Regions from separate parts of the Sphingomonas sp. PP-CC-3A-396 genome, predicted to be linked through region 1. Evidence: predicted binding sites of a transcription regulator. Region 1 holds the regulator's gene; the other holds the start of a gene.
What was found. The regulator LexA, encoded in region 1, represses DNA repair genes until DNA is damaged. The targets are predictions, from matches to a motif close to GTTCCNCNCTTGTTCT.
Positions count from the first base shown of each region.

Region 2: C8J40_RS12825 (MmcB family DNA repair protein) is a predicted target of LexA. The motif match lies at 2,807-2,822, and genes of this name have one in related genera.

Region 1 is NZ_SLYF01000004.1:123,461-132,937, forward strand. Features, by position in the region: gene C8J40_RS08945 (molybdopterin molybdotransferase MoeA) at 1-1,157, shown strand, start outside; gene lexA (transcriptional repressor LexA) at 1,226-1,897, shown strand; partial or broken gene C8J40_RS08955 (ComEC/Rec2 family competence protein) at 2,558-3,802, opposite strand; gene C8J40_RS08960 (VOC family protein) at 3,949-4,347, shown strand; gene C8J40_RS08965 (ComEC/Rec2 family competence protein) at 4,475-5,500, opposite strand; gene gltX (glutamate--tRNA ligase) at 5,585-6,970, shown strand; gene C8J40_RS08975 (citrate synthase) at 6,996-8,279, shown strand; gene C8J40_RS08980 (hypothetical protein) at 8,279-8,482, shown strand; gene C8J40_RS08985 (HAMP domain-containing sensor histidine kinase) at 8,456-9,477, opposite strand, start outside.
Region 2 is NZ_SLYF01000006.1:79,838-89,314, forward strand. Features, by position in the region: gene raiA (ribosome-associated translation inhibitor RaiA) at 1-353, shown strand, start outside; gene C8J40_RS12805 (PTS sugar transporter subunit IIA) at 457-924, shown strand; gene C8J40_RS12810 (PaaI family thioesterase) at 1,044-1,511, shown strand; gene C8J40_RS12815 (DUF1491 family protein) at 1,508-1,834, shown strand; gene C8J40_RS12820 (cell wall hydrolase) at 1,988-2,623, shown strand; gene C8J40_RS12825 (MmcB family DNA repair protein) at 2,834-3,331, shown strand; gene C8J40_RS12830 (ankyrin repeat domain-containing protein) at 3,459-4,067, opposite strand; gene C8J40_RS12835 (SCO family protein) at 4,147-4,740, shown strand; gene C8J40_RS12840 (YcgN family cysteine cluster protein) at 4,737-5,171, shown strand; gene C8J40_RS12845 (SprT family zinc-dependent metalloprotease) at 5,176-5,850, shown strand; gene C8J40_RS12850 (PBP1A family penicillin-binding protein) at 5,826-7,868, opposite strand; gene msrB (peptide-methionine (R)-S-oxide reductase MsrB) at 8,063-8,473, opposite strand; gene C8J40_RS12860 (FAD-dependent monooxygenase) at 8,505-9,477, opposite strand, start outside.

The sequences.
Region 1 (9,477 bases):
CCCAGTCCCGCCTCTTCGCCATGGCCCCTCGCGTCGGCCACGAGACCGTGACGCTACGCGAAGCCGCCGGCCGCTGGGCCGCCGAGGACATCCTCGCCCGCCGGACGCAACCCGCGGCGGATCTCTCGGCCATGGACGGCTACGCGATCCGCTTCGAAGACCTCCCAGGCCCCTGGAAAGTCATCGGCGAAAGCGCCGCCGGCCGCCCCTTCGCAGGCAATGTCGCCTCCAACGAGGCCACCCGCATCTTCACCGGCGCCGCCATGCCCGAAGGCGCCGACACCGTCATGGTCCAGGAAGAAGCCGAGCGTGACGGCGAAACCCTGATCCTCGCCGGCGAAGGCCCGCCGACACTTGGCCGCAACACCCGCCGCAAGGGCCTCGATTTCTCCACCGGCACCCGCCTGATCGCCGCCGGCGATCGCCTCAGCCCCGCGCGCATCGCCGTCGCCGCAACCGGCGGCCACGGCACCCTCACCGTCAACCGTCGCGTCCGCGTCGCCGTCGCCGCCACCGGCGACGAACTCGTCCCCCCCGGCTCGACCACCGACGGCGTAGCGCTCCCCGAATCGAACGGCATCATGCTCGCCGCGATGCTCGCCGACATGCCCGTTGACATCATCGATCTCGGCATTCTGCCCGACAATCTCGAGATCCTCCGCGAAGCCTTCGCGAGCGTCGAGGCCGACCTGCTCGTCACCACCGGCGGCGCGTCGGTCGGCGACCACGACCTCGTCCGCCCCGCGATCGAAGCCGCCGGCGGCACCATCGACTTCTGGCGGATCGCGCTGCGCCCCGGCAAGCCGATGATGGCCGGCCGGATCGGCGAGATGATGGTCCTCGGCCTCCCCGGCAACCCGGTCTCCGCGTTCGTCACCGCGACGCTGTTCGTGAAGCCCGTCGTCGCGCACATGGCCGGCGCACGCGATCCGCTCCCCCAGTCGACCCACGCGCTGCTCGGCGAAGACCTCCCCGCCAACAACGCCCGCACCGACTATCTCCGCGCCGAGCTGCGCGACGGCAAAGCCTATGCCTCGACGATCCAGGACAGCTCAATGCTGCTAACGCTGGCCCGCTCGACCTGCCTCATCGTCCGCCCCGGCAACGCTCCGGTTGCAAAGAGAGGCGAATCGGCGGAAATCCTCGTGATCGCGTGATACGGACGCTTGACGGCGTTAATTATGTTCCATAGAAGTTCCCAGTCTGTTCCGGACGGAGAACCGCCATGCTCACGCGCAAGCAGCACGAACTCGTCTGCTTCATCAACGATCGCCTCAACGAAACCGGCGTCTCGCCGTCGTTCGAGGAGATGAAGGACGCCCTCGACCTCAAGTCGAAGTCGGGCGTCCACCGTCTGATCAGCGCGCTCGAGGAGCGCAACTTCATCCGCCGCCTGCCGAACCGTGCGCGCGCACTCGAAGTGCTTCGCATGCCCGAGCGTGCCGAGAAAAAGGCGCCATCAAAGGCGTCGAACGTAAAGCCCGCGCCCGCTACCGCGCCACAGCCAGCGAACGACGTCGTCGAGATCCCCCTCCACGGCCGCATCGCCGCCGGCGTCCCGATCGAAGCGTTCGAAGGCAGCACGATGCTGGCCGTCCCCGCCGCACTGCTGGGTTCGGGTGAACACTATGCGCTCGAAGTCTCCGGCGACTCCATGGTCGAGGCCGGTATCCTAGACGGCGACTACGCCCTGATTCGCCGCACCGAGACCGCCCGAGACGGCGAGATCGTCGTCGCCCTGATCGAAGACAGCGAAGCCACCCTGAAATACTTCCGCCGCGAAGGCGCCATGGTCCGTCTCGACCCTGCAAACCGAGCCTACGATCCCCAACGCTACGCCCCCGCCCAAGTCCGCGTCCAAGGCAAACTCTCCGGCATCCTCCGCCGCTACGACTGAACTGCCGGGACCGACCTGCGTCATCACGACGCAGGTCGGTCTCGGTTTTTGGTTGCTCAGGAAAAGCGACAGCCTAGCCTTAAGCCAAGTCGCTTCTCCGGCCGACAACAGCGGCCGGATCTCTTAAGCAAGTTAAGCGAGATGTACTGGGCGTGTCGAAAAGCGACTAGTTTTTCGACACGCCCAACCGGCCCCCAAGCGTCCGGAAGCCCCTCTCACGCTCTGATGCATAGTCGCGTTCTCGACTCGAATGCCCAATCTCTGCGTCTCTGCGCCTCTGCGCGAACATCTCGTCCTCAATCTCCAGCGCGGCCGAAGAATTGGTTCACGTGGAGACGCGGAGGGGTTGCGCTTAGGGAAAACGAAGCACCTCCAAACGTCTTCGGAAGGAAGACTAAACAGTCCCCAGCCCGAGCCACCCCGTCATACAACAACCTTCTCCGCGTCTCCGCGTGAACCAGTTCGTCTCGCTGTGACCGCACGGGAAAACGAAAGATCTTGTTCACGCGAAGGCGCAAAGGCGCGAAGATATGGTGCCTGGATCAGCGCCTACCGGCTTTCGCTGGCGGCAAAAAACTGACGTCGGCTTATCGTTCATGGAGGTTTAAGGCCTCCCAAGCGGCATCACCTTCGCGCCTTTGCGCCTTCGCGTGAACAGTTCTATTTTTGACGGCCTTGGCCGGCGCGAAACGCCGATACAGTACCGTGAAACCGATCATGGCGCGGCCTGAACGCGTACGCGGTGCGTTCGAGGAGAGGCGGATCGCGCCAGGGGTGACGATCGCCTGCGTTCAGGATGGTCACGACCGTCCCGCTTCCCAAGGTCAGCGCGACGCCGCCCGTACGCCGGAGTACACGACGATCCAGTTTCAGCCACCGCGGTACGCACCGCTTCGGCAGACCGCGTTCGCTGACGACAACATCGGCGCCGTGACAAGCGGTAATGAACTCAGCAATCGGCACCATATAGTCGCTGCGGGTCGCCAGGATGCGCCACATCCGTCCCCGCGCGCCGATATCGGTAACGCAAAGATCGCGGCTGCACCGCGCATCGGGTTGGTCCGCCAGCAGCAGCGGCTCGCCATCCACGCCACCATTCTCTGCAAGCATGTCGCGCGTATAGTCGCCGGCCCGATCGCGCAGCATCGCAAGCCCCGCCGCCGTCCGCACCGCGACATGGCGCCCGTCGCCGGTCACGAGAACATCCGGCGCGGGCGTCGTCAACGCCCAGACCGCGCCGATCGCCAGTGGTACCAGCCCGAGCCGCCGCCACCGCGTTCGCCACAAGGCGATCCAGATGCCACCGACGATCATCAACGCGAACGCCGCCGTCGGCATAGCGGGCAAGGACCGCACCGATCCTGGCGCGCTGGCAACGATATGCGCGAGCCACAACAGCGCATCGAGCGAGCGCTGGACCAACCACCATATCGGTGCACCCAGCCCGCCGGCGTCCAGCAGCAACGCCAGCGCTTCCAACGGCATTACCACGAACGTCGTCAGCGGGATCGCAATGATGTTGGCGAACGCGCCGTACAGCCCGGCCTTGTGAAAATGATATACCGCGATCGGCATCAGCGCGAACTCCACGAGCAGCCCGGTGATAAGCAGCGATGCTACCCCGCGAGCGAGGCGGCGCGGTCGGCCCTCGTCGTGGGGCCCGAAAAACGTGCGAACCGAAGGGTGCTCGTGCAGCGCCATGATTGCGGTGATTGCCGCAAACGAAAGCTGGAAGCTCGGTCCCGCCGCCGATTCGGGCAGCACGAGCATGACGCACGCCGCCCCCGCCGCGACGAGGCGCAAGGTCATCGCCTCACGCCCCATCGCGAGAGCTGCCAGCACGAGCAGCGCGGCCACGCACGACCGAATCGTCGGAACCTGGCTTCCGGTCAGGGCGTTGTAGCCGTAGCCTACTGCCGCGCGATTTTCTCGAACGTCCGCTGACGCCCACTTGCGGACATTCCACGGGCCGGGGTGACTGCGGGTTACGCGCCAGTTAGGTGAGACTGCTAATAGCGATCGAAAGTCGATCAGCCTTCAGGAGAGTGTCTGTGCTTTTTCACACCATGGTCGGATCGAATGACATCGAACGGTCAAAGCGCTTCTACGACACGGTGCTCGCCACCCTGGGTGCAGGCGAAGGAACGCGGAACATCGCCGACAGCGGCCATACCCGTCTGATCTACAACAATGGTAACGGAACCAACTTCATCGTCAGCCAGCCGATCAACGACGAACCGGCAAGCGTCGCTAACGGCAGCACCGTTGCCTTTTCCTGCGACTCGCCCGAACAGGTGAAGCAGCTTCACGATACCGCCGTTGCCGCTGGCGGGTCCTCGATAGAAGCTCCGCCGGGACCGCGCGAAACTGCCTCCATGGGCACCATCGAGCTGGCCTATTTTCGTGACCCCGACGGCAACAAATTGTGCGGAATTCATTTTCCTGCCTGATTCGTTCGATACGGGTCCGCTTCTGTCGATAGCGGACCCCGATCATGCGATCCCGCGAAGACCCGCTTTCCTCCAATCCCGGACATTCAGTGGCCGCGCAAATCTGCCAAAAATAAGGGTTTGACTCCTATAACGCACGGGTCAGCAACGTATAGCCGATTGCCGCCGCCGCTCCCGCCAGCGCAGCGATCAGAGGCAAGCGCGCGTGCAACGCCAGCCAAGGGCTTAGCGCCAGCAGACGCAACACGATCAGCATCGTCGCGGCTACCGCAGCCGTAATATGCAATCCGCTCACCGACAGCAGATGCGCGAGCCCAGCGCGGCGCATCGCCTCCGAATCCTCCTCGCTGATTGCGCCGACGTCGCCGGTGGCTAGTGCGGCGGCGATCCCGCCCGCGCTGCCATCCAGTCGCGAGACAATATGGCGCGACAGCGCGACGCGGATGCCGGCTCCCGACTCGCTCGGCGTCGTCACGACCACCGGTGCGAAACCTCTTCCTGTCGCGCCGATCCCGCCGAACCAAGCAACTCGGGCGAAATCGTAGGCGCCCGGCACCGCGGGCAGCGGCGGCGGCATCAGCCGCGCCCGCAGACGCACGACCGCTCCCGTTCCCAGCAGCTTCGGCGCATCCGATTCCGCCAGATTGACGCGGATGCGGTATGGCAGGGTCACCGGTTGCCCGTCGGTCTCGGCGCCCTTCCCGATCGGCAGCAGCGTCAGCCGGACCAGCTTCCGCGCCACCAGCGGCTCAATAGCCTCCACCCTCGCGGAGAAACTCGCGATCGACGGTCCGCCCAGCACTGGTCGCGCCACCGACTCTGATCGCGCCCAGATGAGACCCAGACCCAGCGCCGCCGTCAGCAACCCAATCGCGAGCGACCGCGCCGCACGGCCACCCTGCCCGACCGCCAGACATGCCAACCCGCTCGCCACCAGCAGCAGTATTGCCACGCACCACGCCGCCGGATCGGGCAGCGCGAACCACAAAGCGATCCCGCCGCCCAGCATTACCGGCAGCCATAACACCAACTGGTCGCGCTCCGCCTCGAGCCAGCGTTCCACGGCAAGCCCGACGACAGCCCCCCATCGCGGCACGCCCATTTGTCGCCGCCAAGGACGCATGCTAGGGGCGGCGACGGCTGTCATGGCCATCGTTTCTCCATCGTTTCATCAGTCTGGGAGCACCCGCGGTTGGGCGCAATATCTGATACGGGCACCGCCGCTTCGGCCGCACCCGTGGTTACCCGTTTCGCTCCGTCGCCGACGGGGTTCCTGCATCTTGGCGGCGCGCGCACCGCGCTGTTCAACTGGCTGTTCGCAAAGGCGAACGGGGGCAAGTTCCTGTTGCGCATCGAGGATACCGACCGGGTCCGTTCGACCCAGCCGGCGATCGACGCGATCATCGACGGCATGCGCTGGCTCGGGCTCGACTGGGACGGCGACGTCGTCATGCAGTTCGCCGGTGCCGAGCGCCACGCCCAGGTCGCACACGAGATGGTGGCAAATGGGCATGCCTATCGCTGCTACATGACCAACGACGAGATCGCCGCGATGCGTGCCGAGGCACAGGCCGCGAAGAAGCCGCTCCGCATCCGCAGCCCGTGGCGCGATCGTCCCGAGAGCGAAGCGCCGAACCTCCCCCACGTCGTCCGCCTGCGCGCGCCGCAGGAAGGCGCCGTCACGATCGAGGACCGCGTTCAAGGCGCCGTTACGGTCAAGAACGAGGAGATCGACGACCTCGTCCTGCTACGCTCCGACGGCACCCCGACCTACATGCTCGCCGTCGTCGTCGACGATCACGACATGGGCGTCACGCACGTCATCCGCGGCGACGATCACCTCAACAACGCGTTCCGGCAGCTGCCGATCTACCGCGCGATGAACTGGCCCGAGCCGATCTACGCGCACATCCCGCTGATCCACGGACCCGATGGCGCCAAGCTGTCGAAGCGTCACGGCGCGGTCGGTATCGAAGCGTATCGCGACGAGATGGGTATCCTGCCCGAGGCGTTCGACAATTACCTGCTCCGGCTCGGCTGGGGTCACGGCGACGACGAGATCATCAGCCGCGAACAGGCGGTCGAGTGGTTCGACCTGTCGGGCGTCGGCAAGTCGCCCTCGCGCTTCGATTTGAAGAAGCTCGAGAACCTCAACGGCCATTATATCCGCGAAGCCGACGATGCGCGGCTGGCGCAGCTCGCCGCCGATCGTCTTGGCCACGACCTGCCGACCGGCGGACTCGATCTTCTGACTCGCGCGATGCCCGTCCTGAAGCCGCGTGCCGCAAACCTGAACGAACTGGCTGAAGGCTCGAATTTCCTGTTCAGCCAGCGTCCTCTGGCGATGGATGACGCCGCGGCGAGCCTTTTGCAGGGTGAAGCGAGTGCGATTTTGGTCAATGTCCATGCCGAACTTGACGCGCTCGCCACGTGGGATACGGAGGCGCTCGAAGGCGCGGTACGGCGCGTGGCCGAAGCGCGGGGCGTCAAGCTCGGCCAGGTCGCACAGCCGCTTCGCGCCGCGCTGACGGGACGCAAGACGTCGCCGGGGATCTTCGATGTGCTCGATTTGCTCGGGCGCGACGAGAGCCTTGGCCGGATCGCCGACCGGATGGCTAGCTGATAAGATTTCGAGGAAGGATACAAGCATGAGCGAGACCGCAACCCTCAAGGTCGACGGCAAGGATTTCGAGTATCCGGTGATGTCCGGTACGGTCGGACCCGATGTCATCGATATCCGCAAGCTGTACGCGCAGACGGATAATTTTACCTATGATCCGGGTTTCACCTCGACGGCGTCGTGCCAGTCGAAGCTGACCTATATCGATGGTGACGCAGGCACGCTGCTGCACCGCGGCTACACGATCGGCGAGCTTGCCGAGCAGTCGAACTTCATGGAAGTCGCGTACCTCCTGCTCAACGGCGAACTGCCGAACGAAGACGAGCTGGCGAACTTCTCGACCACGATCACGCGCCACACGATGGTGCACGAGCAGCTCGCGCAGTTCTTCCGTGGCTTCCGCCGCGATGCGCATCCGATGGCGATCCTGTGCGGCGTCGTCGGCGCGCTGTCGGCCTTCTATCACGATTCGACCGACATCCACGATCCGGCACAGCGCGTCATCGCGTCGCACCGCCTGATCGCCAAGATGCCGACGATTGCCGCGATGGCGTACAAGTACAGCGTCGGCCAGCCGTTCGTCTATCCGGACAACACGCTGAGCTACACCGGCAATTTCCTGAAGATGACGTTCGGCGTCCCCGCCGAGAAGTATGTCGTGAACCCGATCGTCGAAAAGGCGATGGACCGCATCTTCATCCTCCACGCCGACCACGAGCAGAACGCGTCGACCTCGACCGTCCGTCTCGCCGGTTCGTCGGGCGCCAACCCGTTCGCGTGCATCGCGGCCGGCATCGCCTGCCTGTGGGGCCCAGCGCATGGCGGCGCCAACGAAGCCGCGCTCAACATGCTGCATGAGATCGGCACCGTCGATCGCATCCCCGAGTATATCGCCCGCGCCAAGGACAAGAACGATCCGTTCCGCCTGATGGGCTTCGGTCACCGTGTCTACAAGAACTATGATCCACGCGCGGCGGTCATGCAGACGACCGTCAAGGAAGTGCTCGGCGAGCTGGGCGTCACCGACCCCGTGTTCGACGTCGCGATCGAGCTCGAGCGTCTGGCGCTAAGCGATCCGTACTTCATCGAGAAGAAGCTGTTCCCGAATGTCGATTTCTATTCGGGCGTGATCCTGTCGGCGATCGGCTTCCCAACGTCGATGTTCACCGTCCTCTTCGCGCTCGCCCGCACCGTCGGCTGGGTCGCGCAGTGGAACGAGATGATCACCGATCCAGACCAGAAGATCGGCCGTCCGCGCCAGCTGTACAGCGGCCCGACCGCACGTGACTACGTCCCGATGGCGTCACGCTAATGAAGACGCTCCGGCCGATCCTGATGATCGTCGGCGTGCTCAGCGCGCTGATGGGTCTGCTCTGGATCGGCCAGGGGCTCGGTTACGTCCACTGGCCGCAGTCGAGCTTCATGCTCGACCAGCGGCCATGGGCGGATCGCGGTGCATTTCTCGCTGCGTTCGGCCTCGCGCTGATATTAGTGGCGCGCCGGATCCGCCGGTAACGTCAAGACGAACCGCGCGCCTTCGCCGGGCGCGCTCTCGATCATGAGATCGCCTTGCATCGCCCGCGCCAAGCGTCGTGCAATATACAGGCCGAGCCCGTTGCCCCCGGCCTCCGACGGATCGACCCGCTCGAACTTCTCGAAAATCCGGATCTGATCCTCGGGCGCGACGCCCTTGCCCTGGTCCGCGACGACGACGATCGCCTGCGTCTCGGACCGCTCCACCGACACGGTGACATGCGACCCCGCGGGTGAATAGCGCACCGCGTTGCCGACGAGATTGACCAGGATCTGCAGCAAACGCCGGAAATCGCCGAGGGCCGGCACGCGTGCGTCCATCGCCGGCCGAACGATCGTCACCTCGGCATTGCTCGCGCGTACGGTCAGCAGACCCGCAGCGCGGCGAGCGACGTCGGCGAGGTCGATCGGCTCGGGTGCCAGCGCGAAGTCCGGACGCTCGACCGCTTGCAGATCGACGAGATCGTCGACCAGTTCGAGCAGATGCCGGCCGGCGCTGGCGATATCCGCGGCGTAATCGGCATAGTCGTGCTGCACCGGGCCATCGGCCTGCGCGTTGATGCTGTCGGCATTGGCGACGATCCGCGCGAGCGGAATCCGCAACGCCTTGTCGAGCCCGCTGGTGAAGGTCGGCGACAGCGTGTCCGCGGCAACTGGCGCCAGGGCGTCCTCGACGACCATCCGCGCCACGCCGACGAACCCGGCAAAATCGCCCGATGCATCGTGCCGGACATTGGCGGTCAGCGTCACCGCGCGGCCCGAACTCCGCAGATGCGCGGGCTGCGCAGCCATCGCCCGCCGCCTCGCCAGCGAGTCGAGAATCGGCAACGTCCCGTCCGTTCCGGCATCGAGCGCGAACATCGCCGTCAGCGGCTGGCCGAGCAGCGCGAACGCATCGAACCCATGCTTCGGCCCCGCATCCAGCGTCACGAACGTCAGCCGCAGCGCGGAGTCGGTTTCCCACCGCCAGTCGGTAT
Region 2 (9,477 bases), on a different contig from region 1:
CCCAGCTCCGCCGCTACATGCGCCGCCTGAAGGATCGCCATGCCGGCGAGGCCGTCGCGATGGCCGAGAGCAACGGCTATGATAACGCCGGCTACACGCTGTTCCAGGAAAGCGTCGAGGAGGACGATGTCGCGGATGCACCGCTGATCATCGCCGAAACGCGCGTCGACATTCCCGAGGCCAGCGTGTCCGACGCGGTGATGATGCTCGATCTGCGCAACACCGCCGCATTGCTGTTCAAGAATGCGGGTACCGGCGCGCACAACATGGTCTACAAGCGCGGCGACGGCACAATCGGTTGGGTCGAGCCACAGCGGGCCGCTTCGACCGGCGCGGCCTCCCCTCCCCAGTAAAGAAGGGTCCATAAAGGCGCGGGTCTCTCAGCCACGCCTTTACGCCCCCGCGCAACCCGCTAAGGCGGACGCGCGCGGGGGCGTATCGAGACACATGAAGACCATGACCGATTTCAGCGATATGCTGCGTCCCGACACGGTGCAGACGGGCGTGATCGCCACCAACAAGAAAGCGGTATTCCAACATATCGCAGCCATCGCCGGCGAGATCGTCGATGCGGATGCGAAGATGATCTCTGAACGACTAGGCGCGCGCGAGAAACTCGGCTCGACCGGGTTCGGTGGTGGCGTAGCGATCCCGCATGCCAAGCTCGACGGGCTGGCGCAGGTTACCGGCGTGTTCGTGCGGTTGGCGCAGGCGGTCGATTTCCAGGCGGTCGACGACCTGCCGGTTGACCTCGTTTTCATGCTGCTGTCCCCCACCGATGCGGGCGCGGTGCATCTGAAGGCGCTCGCGCGTGTTTCGCGGCGGCTGCGCGACAAGGCGTTCCTAGAGAAGCTGCGCGGTGCAGGCTCACCAGACGCGCTCTATGCGCTGTTTACCGCCGACGAGGTCCGCGATGCCGCATGAGTCCTGCCCCGTCATCCTAACGAAAGTCAGAACCCAGAGTAACCGATCGATGCGCTTCGTGGCTCTGGGTCCTGACTTTCGTCAGGATGACAGTAATTTGCTGTTCGCGAGCGACGCAGATGCCTGACACTCCCAACACTGCAGGCGCGGACGCGCATTTCCGCGCGCTGGAATCGCTGTATGCGCAGGCGCCGATCAACCGGTTCTTCGAGTCTTCGCTGGAGATTCCCGAAGCCGGTGTCGCGCGGATCCACTTCACGATCGACGAACGCCATTATCACGCTGGCGGGGCGGCGCATGGGACGAGCTATTTCAAAATGCTCGACGACGCCGCATTCTACGCCTCGAACAGCCTTGTTACCGACCGTTTCCTGCTGACGACCGCGTTCAACCTGCTGCTCACTCGGCCGCTGAAAGTCGGGCCGGTGATCGCCGAGGGACGCTGGATCAGCGGCAAGCGACGTGTGTTCGTTGCCGACGCGCGGCTGATCGATGCGGACGGCGAAGAGGCGGCGCGGGGTACCGGCACGTTCATGCGCTCGCGGATCCCTCTCGCCGGGCTGCCTGGATACCGGGCGCCGGCATGAGCGGCAGGCTGCCCAGCGGTGTGCTCGTCAGCGCCCTCCTTCGCCGCGTCAACGACGCTGGCGGGTTCGGCGCGGTGATGGCGAAAGGCGACGCACAGGGCGGCGCGATCCTCGTCATCGCAGTCGACAAGGGCGCTCCTCCCCGCCTGCTGGAACGCGGAATTGGCCCGGATGGACGGACCGCCTTGATCGATTCGACCCCGCCCGAAGACCTCGACGGCTATTGGCGGCGCAGGCGTGCTCGCGACCCCGATTTGTGGGTTGTGGAGGTGGACATCGCAGCGGCGGAACGGTTCGCCGCTGAAACGATCCTCGACGATTGACTCGAAAGCCCCCCCAATAGAGGGGAATTGCAACATTGATTGGCGTTGTGCTGGGACGGGTGCGATCCGGATCGGTTACGCAGTCGGGGGGATGCCTGGACGATCGGCTCGTACGATTGCTTCCACGGTCCAACCGCACCTGAATAAGTTTGAATGACGATTTTGCAGCGGGCCGCGACCATCGCAGCCATGACATTCTCTCTCGCCGGCCTGCTCGGCAACAGCGCACCCGGTCAGGCGACTGGTCTCGATCGTTCCACGGTCAATCTTACGGCTCTCGCAAACCTAAACGCCCTCTCCCCGCAGAATGTTCCGCAGATCGCTCCCGCCGCAGCCACCGTTGCAGCAGTCGAGCCAGTCGCACCTGCCGAGGAAGAAGAATTCGACACGCTCGCCCAGGCCGTTGCCGCGCAGGATAGCGCCGCCGCCGACGAAGCGCTCCAGTGCCTTGCCGGCGCAATCTATTTCGAATCGAAGGGCGAGCCGCTGACTGGCCAGCTCGCGGTCGCCGAAGTCATCATCAACCGCGCCAAGTCGGGTCGTTTCCCGACCAACGTTTGCGGCGTCGTCAAGCAGCGCGGCCAGTTCAGCTTCGTTCGCGGCGGCCAGATCCCCAATATCAACGCCGGCGCCGCCTATCGCACTGCGATCGCGGTTGCCAAGGTCGCGCTCGCCAGCGCGTGGAACAGCCCGGCCGACAAGGCACTGTACTTCAACACGCCCGATCGCCGCCCATCGGTTCGCGCGATCAAGGTCGCCTCGATCGGCAACCACGTCTTCTATCGCTGAGACCATCCGTCTCAAGCAACCTCCTACCCCTTGCCCTTCCCCCCGTTCGCCCTGAGCGAAGTCGAAGGGTGCGCCCCGAACGCAGGTGCTTCGACTTCGCTCAGCACGAACGGGATATGGAAGTCGATTTGGCTAGACGTTTTCCCTGAGATCCGGATCACAATCCGTGAATGAGCTTGCCTCGTTCGCGGATTGTTCTATTTCCGGGGCATGCTCGATATGCCGCCGGACTCCTGCATCGACGAACCGGGATCGCCGCTTTGCGCTGCCGACGTGGCGCGCGGCGTGATCCGCATGTTGCTGCGTCACGACCTGACCGCGATGACCGAAGTCCCGCTCGATGGCGGGCGTCGTGCCGACCTGATGGCGGTCGATGCACGCGGGCAGATCGTCATCGTCGAGATCAAGGTGTCGCGCGCCGACCTGCTCGGCGACGGCAAGTGGCCCGATTATCTTGGGCATTGCGACCGGTATTTCTGGGCTGTCCCGGCAGGGTTCGACGTGGGACCGCTGGATGGTCCTGCGTTCCTGCCCGAGCGCACCGGGATCATCGTCGCGGACCGCTACGACGCGGCGATCGTCCGCGAGGCGCATACCACCCCCCTCCCCGCGCATATTCGTAAGCGCGGGACGCTGGCGTTTGCCCGGCGTGCGGCGCGACGATTGATCGCGCAAATGGACCCGGACGCGGACGGGTTGGCGTTCTAGGCCCATAATCCTCCCCTATGAGGGGGCAGCTCGCAGGGCTGACGGAGGGGTAACGCACCATCGAGAGCGTGACACCCCTCCGTCTGACAAGAGCCAGCCACCTCCCCTGCCAGGGGAGGATCGACGATTAGAACTTCGGACCGGAAACCGCCTTCTTTACCTTCTTCGGCGCGTCGACCAGCAGCTTCGACACTATTGGATTACGCCCGTCTTGCTTGGCGTAATCGCGCGCCGACATGCCGGCCATGATATCCGCCTGATCGGGATCCGCTCCCTCGGTCAGCAACGTCCGGATCATGCCGACGTCGCGGCGCTGCACCGCGCGGATCAGCGGCGTTTCGCCCGCCGAGTTCGCCAGGTTCGGGTTCGCCCCTGCCGCAGTCAGGATTGGGATCATGCCCGTCTGCCCAAGCGTCACCGCGAGCAACAGCGGCGTATTGCCCTTGCCGTCGCGCAAATTCGCATCCGCGCCCTTTTGCAGCAGGAAGCGCAGATACACCTCGTCGCCGCGCTTGATGACGATGTGGAGCGCACCCTCCCCGCTCGTCACGTCGCGCGTGTTGATGATGTTGCTACCGGGCTTGCCGAGCATCTCGAGTACGTCGTTGTTCTTCGCATCGCGCACCGCGGACAGGAACTTGTACCCCTCCGACTGACCCTGCGCGGACGCGGGCGCCGCAACGCAGGCCAGCACAGGCGTCAGGAGGGTGGTGGCGAGGATCAGGCCAATACGCATCGAGAAACTTCCTTGGTTCGTCCTGGATATGGGGCAACGCTTGCGCCGCAGTAGCGAACAGATCAAGGCTGGAGGCATCATGAACACCCGTTTCATCCTCTCCGCGCTCGCCCTGCCGATCTTGGCGCTATCTGCGTGCAACGCGTCCGCTCCCCCTGCCAAACCGCCGCTCGAAGGCGCGCGGATCGGTGGCGCTTTCACGCTGACGGACCAGAACGGGCAGACCGTCACCGAGCGTAGCTTTGCCGGCAAATACCGGATCATGTATTTCGGCTACACCTTCTGCCCCGATGTGTGTCCGACGGATGTCCAGGCGATCGGCGCTGCGGTGAAAAAGCTTGAAACCAGCGACCCCGCGCTCGCCGCGAAGATCGTGCCGGTGTTCGTGACGGTCGATCCGGCGCGCGATACGCCTGCGGTGCTCAAGCAGTTCGTCTCGGCGTTCCACCCACGGATGGTCGGTTTGACCGGTACGGACGACCAGATCGCGAAGATCAAGACCGAATATGCGGTGTATTCGAGCAAGGGCGACGCCTCGCCGGGCGGCGGCTATCTCGTAAACCACTCGCGCCAGGCCTATTTGATGAGCCCGGACGGCAAGCCCCTCGCTTTGCTGCCGCAGGAACAAGGGCCCGACGCAGTGGTGACGGAAATCAAGCGCTGGGCCCGATGAGCGTGCGCTTTTGGGAAGATACGCCGATCGACCAGCTCGATCGCGGTCAGTGGGAAGCCCTATGCGATGGCTGCGGCAAATGCTGCATCCACAAGCTTGAGGACGAGGATACCGGCGAGCTCGTCGCGACCAACGTCTCGTGCCGCCTGCTCGACCGCCGCAGCGGGCAATGCTCGGATTACCGCCACCGTCACGCCTATGTCCCCGAATGCGTGCGCCTGACGACCGGCAACGTCCGCGGGATCGACTGGCTACCCTCGACCTGCGCGTACCGCTTGCGCGCGGCCGGCGAGCAATTGCCCGAATGGCACTACCTCGTCTGCGGCGACCGCGAGGCGGTCCACCGCGCCAAGCAATCGGTGCGCGGCTGGACGATCAGCGAGGACGAGGCCGGTGAGCTCGAATATCACGTGATCGATCGCGAGCTTTAAGACGGTGATCGAAGGCCTGGAGATCGTCCGCCACCCGCGAGCCCGCCGCGCGCGACTGTCGATCGATCCCGCGAGCGGCCGGGCAAGGCTCGTCCTGCCCAAACGCGCGGCGCTGAAGCAGGCACTGGCCTGGGCGGAGGACAAGGCGGGCTGGATCGCCGAACAGCGCGCCCTGCTCCCCTCACCCCGTCCGTTCGTGCCCGGTGCGGTCCTCGCCGTCGCCAACGAACCGCTGACGATCGAATGGACTCCGGGAAGCCGCCGCACCGTCGTTCGCGAAGGCTCGGTGCTGTCGCTGTCAGGCCCGCCTGAAACAATCCCGCGGCGCGTCGAAGCCTGGCTGAAACGCACCGCGCTCGCCGTGCTGGAAACCGAAACCGCCGAATATGCCGCCAAGGCGAAGGTCAGCGTCGCGCAGGTCGCGGTTGGCGATGCCAAGGGCCGCTGGGGTAGCTGCGCATCGAGCGGCGTCATCCGCTACAGCTGGCGCCTAATCCTTGCGCCAAGCTGGGTCCGCCGGGCCACCGTCGCGCACGAAGTCGCGCACCGTGTCCACATGAACCACGCCCCGGTCTTCCACGCGCTGGTCGAGCAGCTCTACGGCGAAGACCCGACGCCCGCGCGCGTCTGGCTACGCACGCACGGCGCGGAGCTTCACTGGTTTGGACGGTCTTCCTGAGGGCGCTCGCTCTGGAAACGCTGCGTCTGGACCTGATCGCGTGGCCCGTCTCGGGGCATTTCGCGCTGGAGCGGCTGGCGCCCTGCCGGTGACGAGGGTTCGCGCCGCTCTCGCCCAGTGACGCGATCGATCCAGTCCTGGTTCAACTGCTGCGGCGGTGCCGCCGGCGTTTCTTGCTGGTCCGCATCGGGGCGCGGGATCGTGTCGCCAGTCTGCGCATCGGTCGGGACGGGCGCCGCGTCCTGCTCGATCGGATTGCCGTCTGCGTCGACTGCCATCTGGCCGTTGTCGGGCTGGCCGAAATAGCTCTGCTCGTCGGGTTCGAGCTGCCATTCGGGCAACGTCACCTGCGTATCGAACTGTTCGATCGGACGGCTTGCGGTCGCAGGCTTCATGAAAGCCGCCCACGCCTTGGCGGGTGCGGTGCCGCCGTGCAGGCCCGCGATCGGCTTGGCATCGTCACGACCCATCCACACGCCCGTCGTGATGCCGCTCGAGAAGCCCAGGAACCAGCCATCCTTCGACGCAGTGGTGGTGCCAGTCTTGCCCGCGACCGGACGACCGATCTGCGCCGCGCGGCCGGTGCCGGTGTTGACCGCGGTCTGCAACAGGTCGGTCATCTCGGCGGCGACGTAGGGCGCGACCAGCACATGGCTGCGGTCGACCTCGTGCGTGTAGATCGTCTGACCGTTCGCGGTGACGCGCGTGATCCCGTACGGAGTCACCGCGACGCCCTTGTTCGCGACGCTCGCGAAGGCGCGCGTCATGTCGATCACGCGGACTTCGGAGGTGCCGAGCACCATCGACGGATGCACGTTGACCGGCGTGGTGATCCCGAACCGCCGCGCCATGTCGGCGACCGTGTTGAAGCCGACCTCCTGGCCGAGTTTCGCGGCGACGGTGTTGAGCGAATAGGCGAATGCGGTGCGCAAGCTGACCGCGCCGGAGTTGCGGCGGGAATCGTTGCGCGGGCTCCAGCCCTGGATCGTGACGGGTTCGTCGACGATCGAGTCTTCGGGCTTGTGGCCTGCCTCGAGTGCGGCGAGATACACAAACAGCTTGAACGACGAGCCCGGCTGGCGGACTGCCTGCGTCGCGCGGTTATAGATCGACGAGACGTAATCCTTGCCGCCGACCATCGCGCGTACTTCGCCGCCACGGTCGAGTGCCACCAGCGCGCCTTGCGCTCCGGGTGGTGCATTCGCCCGGATCGCGTCATCGGCCTGGCGCTGCATCGTCAGGTCGAGCGTCGTCCACACCTCGAGCGGCTCTGTCGTCTCGTCGATCAGCGTGTCGAGCTGTGGCAGCGCCCAGTCGGTAAAGTAGCGGACGCTGTTCTGCTTGGGCTCCGGTGCCAGCTTAAGCCCGCTGACATCGGCATCGGCGGCCTGCTCGGCGGTGATCGCGCCCGTCTCGCGCATCGTCTCCAGCACCACGCCCGCGCGGCCCACCGCGGCTTCGGCATCGGCGGTCGGCGAGTAATTCGATGGCGCCTTCACGAGTCCGGCGATCACCGCGGCCTCGGCAAGGCTCAGATGATCCGCACCGTGGCCGAAGAACTTCCGCGATGCCGCGTCGATCCCGTAGGCACCACCGCCATAATAGACCTTGTTCAGATACAGTTCGAGGATCTGGTCCTTGCTAAACTTCCATTCGAGCGCGAATGCCAGGATCGCCTCGCGGAATTTTCGTCCGAATTTCTTCTGATTATTGAGGAAAACGGTGCGCGCAAGCTGCTGCGTGATCGTCGACCCGCCTTGCGTCCAGTGGCCGCGATCGTACCGCACCTTCACCGACCGCGCGACGCCGACCGGATCGATGCCGATATGCGAGCGAAAGCGGCGATCCTCGACCGACACGGTCGCGTCGCGCATCACCTGCGGAATCTGCGAATAGGGGAGCCATTCGCCGAAACTCGGCCCCATCGAGACGATCACGGTGCCGTCGGCGGCATGGACGCGGATCATCTGGCCGTTGGGCGACGATTTCAGGCTGTCGAAGCTCGGCAGCTGCGACATCGCGACATACACCGCGATCGCCAGCGCGCCGAGCGCGAGCAGGCCTACCCCTATGCAAACCTGAAGAAAGACGACCAACCGCCGACGCCAGCGTGACGCCGGGGGAGACGGGGGCCGACGGGACGGTGAAGCAGAACGCGTACTGGCCATGTGGCCGCAGAATTACGCGTTCCGTTGCTGCCCTACAAGCGCGATCAGGCCGCAGCGTTCGCTTTGCGCGGTCGGAATTCGAGCGACAGCGAATTCATGCAATAGCGCTGGCCGGTCGGTGGCGGGCCATCGGGGAAAACATGCCCCATATGGCTGTCGCAACGTGCACACCGCGTTTCGATGCGCGTCATGCCGTGGCTGCGATCGGCGTGATCGGTGACGGCGTCGGGGCCGATCGGCTGCGTAAAGCTCGGCCAGCCCGAACCGGAATCATATTTGTCTGCACTGTCGAACAGCTCGTTGCTGCACGCCGCGCACCGGTAGATGCCGTCGGCCTTGTTGTCGTTGAGCGCCCCTGCGAACGCACGCTCGGTGCCCGCCTCGCGCAGCACGTGATATTGTTCTGGCGTGAGCCGCTTGCGCCACTCGGCCTCGGAAAGATTTATCTGGTCCATGACTATGCATCTCGTGCTGGCGGGACGGATTTCAAGACTGGCTCATTCTGGTTGCGTTGGCGATGACCTGGATCAGTAAGGGGCGCAGCAACGGTAGCAGCCACGTCGCGCGTTCGCTCTCGGCGATATGGCGGACGATGCTGGCGATACCGATAGGGCGAGCCAAGCGGCGGGCGAAGTCGGCCTGCCAGATGACCCCTGCTTCGGAGCCGCCTTTTGCGTAGGCGGCGGATGCCGCGATTCCGCTGGCGAGCGCGATCCCCATCCCTTCGCCGGCGAGCGAGGGGATGACGCCGGCCTGATCACCGAGCCGGAACACCGCGTCGACGCCGGTACGTTGGCGCCAGCCATAGGGGACATTGGCGATCGCATCGATCGAGGCATTGGGGGGGATCAGCGCGACCCATTCACCAAGTGCGGGCATCTCGCGGCCGAGAGCTTCGAGCAGTTGTGTGGGGGATCCGGCGGCCTGAAGCCGCGAGCGGTGTACCGCCATACACAGGTTCGCGGTGCCGTCCTCCTGCATTGCCAGTCCCGCATAGCCGCGGTCGAACAGATGCAACTCGATGCTGCCCGCGAGCGATTGGGCCAGAGCCGGTGAGGGGGTGACGCGTACCCGTATTCCCAGGGTCGGATCGTCGCCGCGCGCCTCCTCGGGGCGGGCCATGCCGCGAACGTCGTGTTTGCCGCTCGCGAGGAACAGCGCGTCGGTCGCGATCGTCGCACCATCGGCGAGGCGCACGGTCGTGCCATCGATCTCGCGGACGGTGACACCGCGCTCGATCGGCGTTCCAAGCCGCTTGGCTTCGGCCAGTAGGACGGTATCGAGGCGGTGGCGTGATACCGAGACTGCCGGGTGGGGCAGGGCAGCTTCCGCACGGCGGCTGCCTGCAAAGATGCGTGCGCGCGTCACGCGTTGCGGATTGAGCGTATCGGTATCGATCCCGAGCCCGACCAGCGTCTCGAGCGTCCGCCAGCTCAGGAACCCGCCGCAGATCGCATCG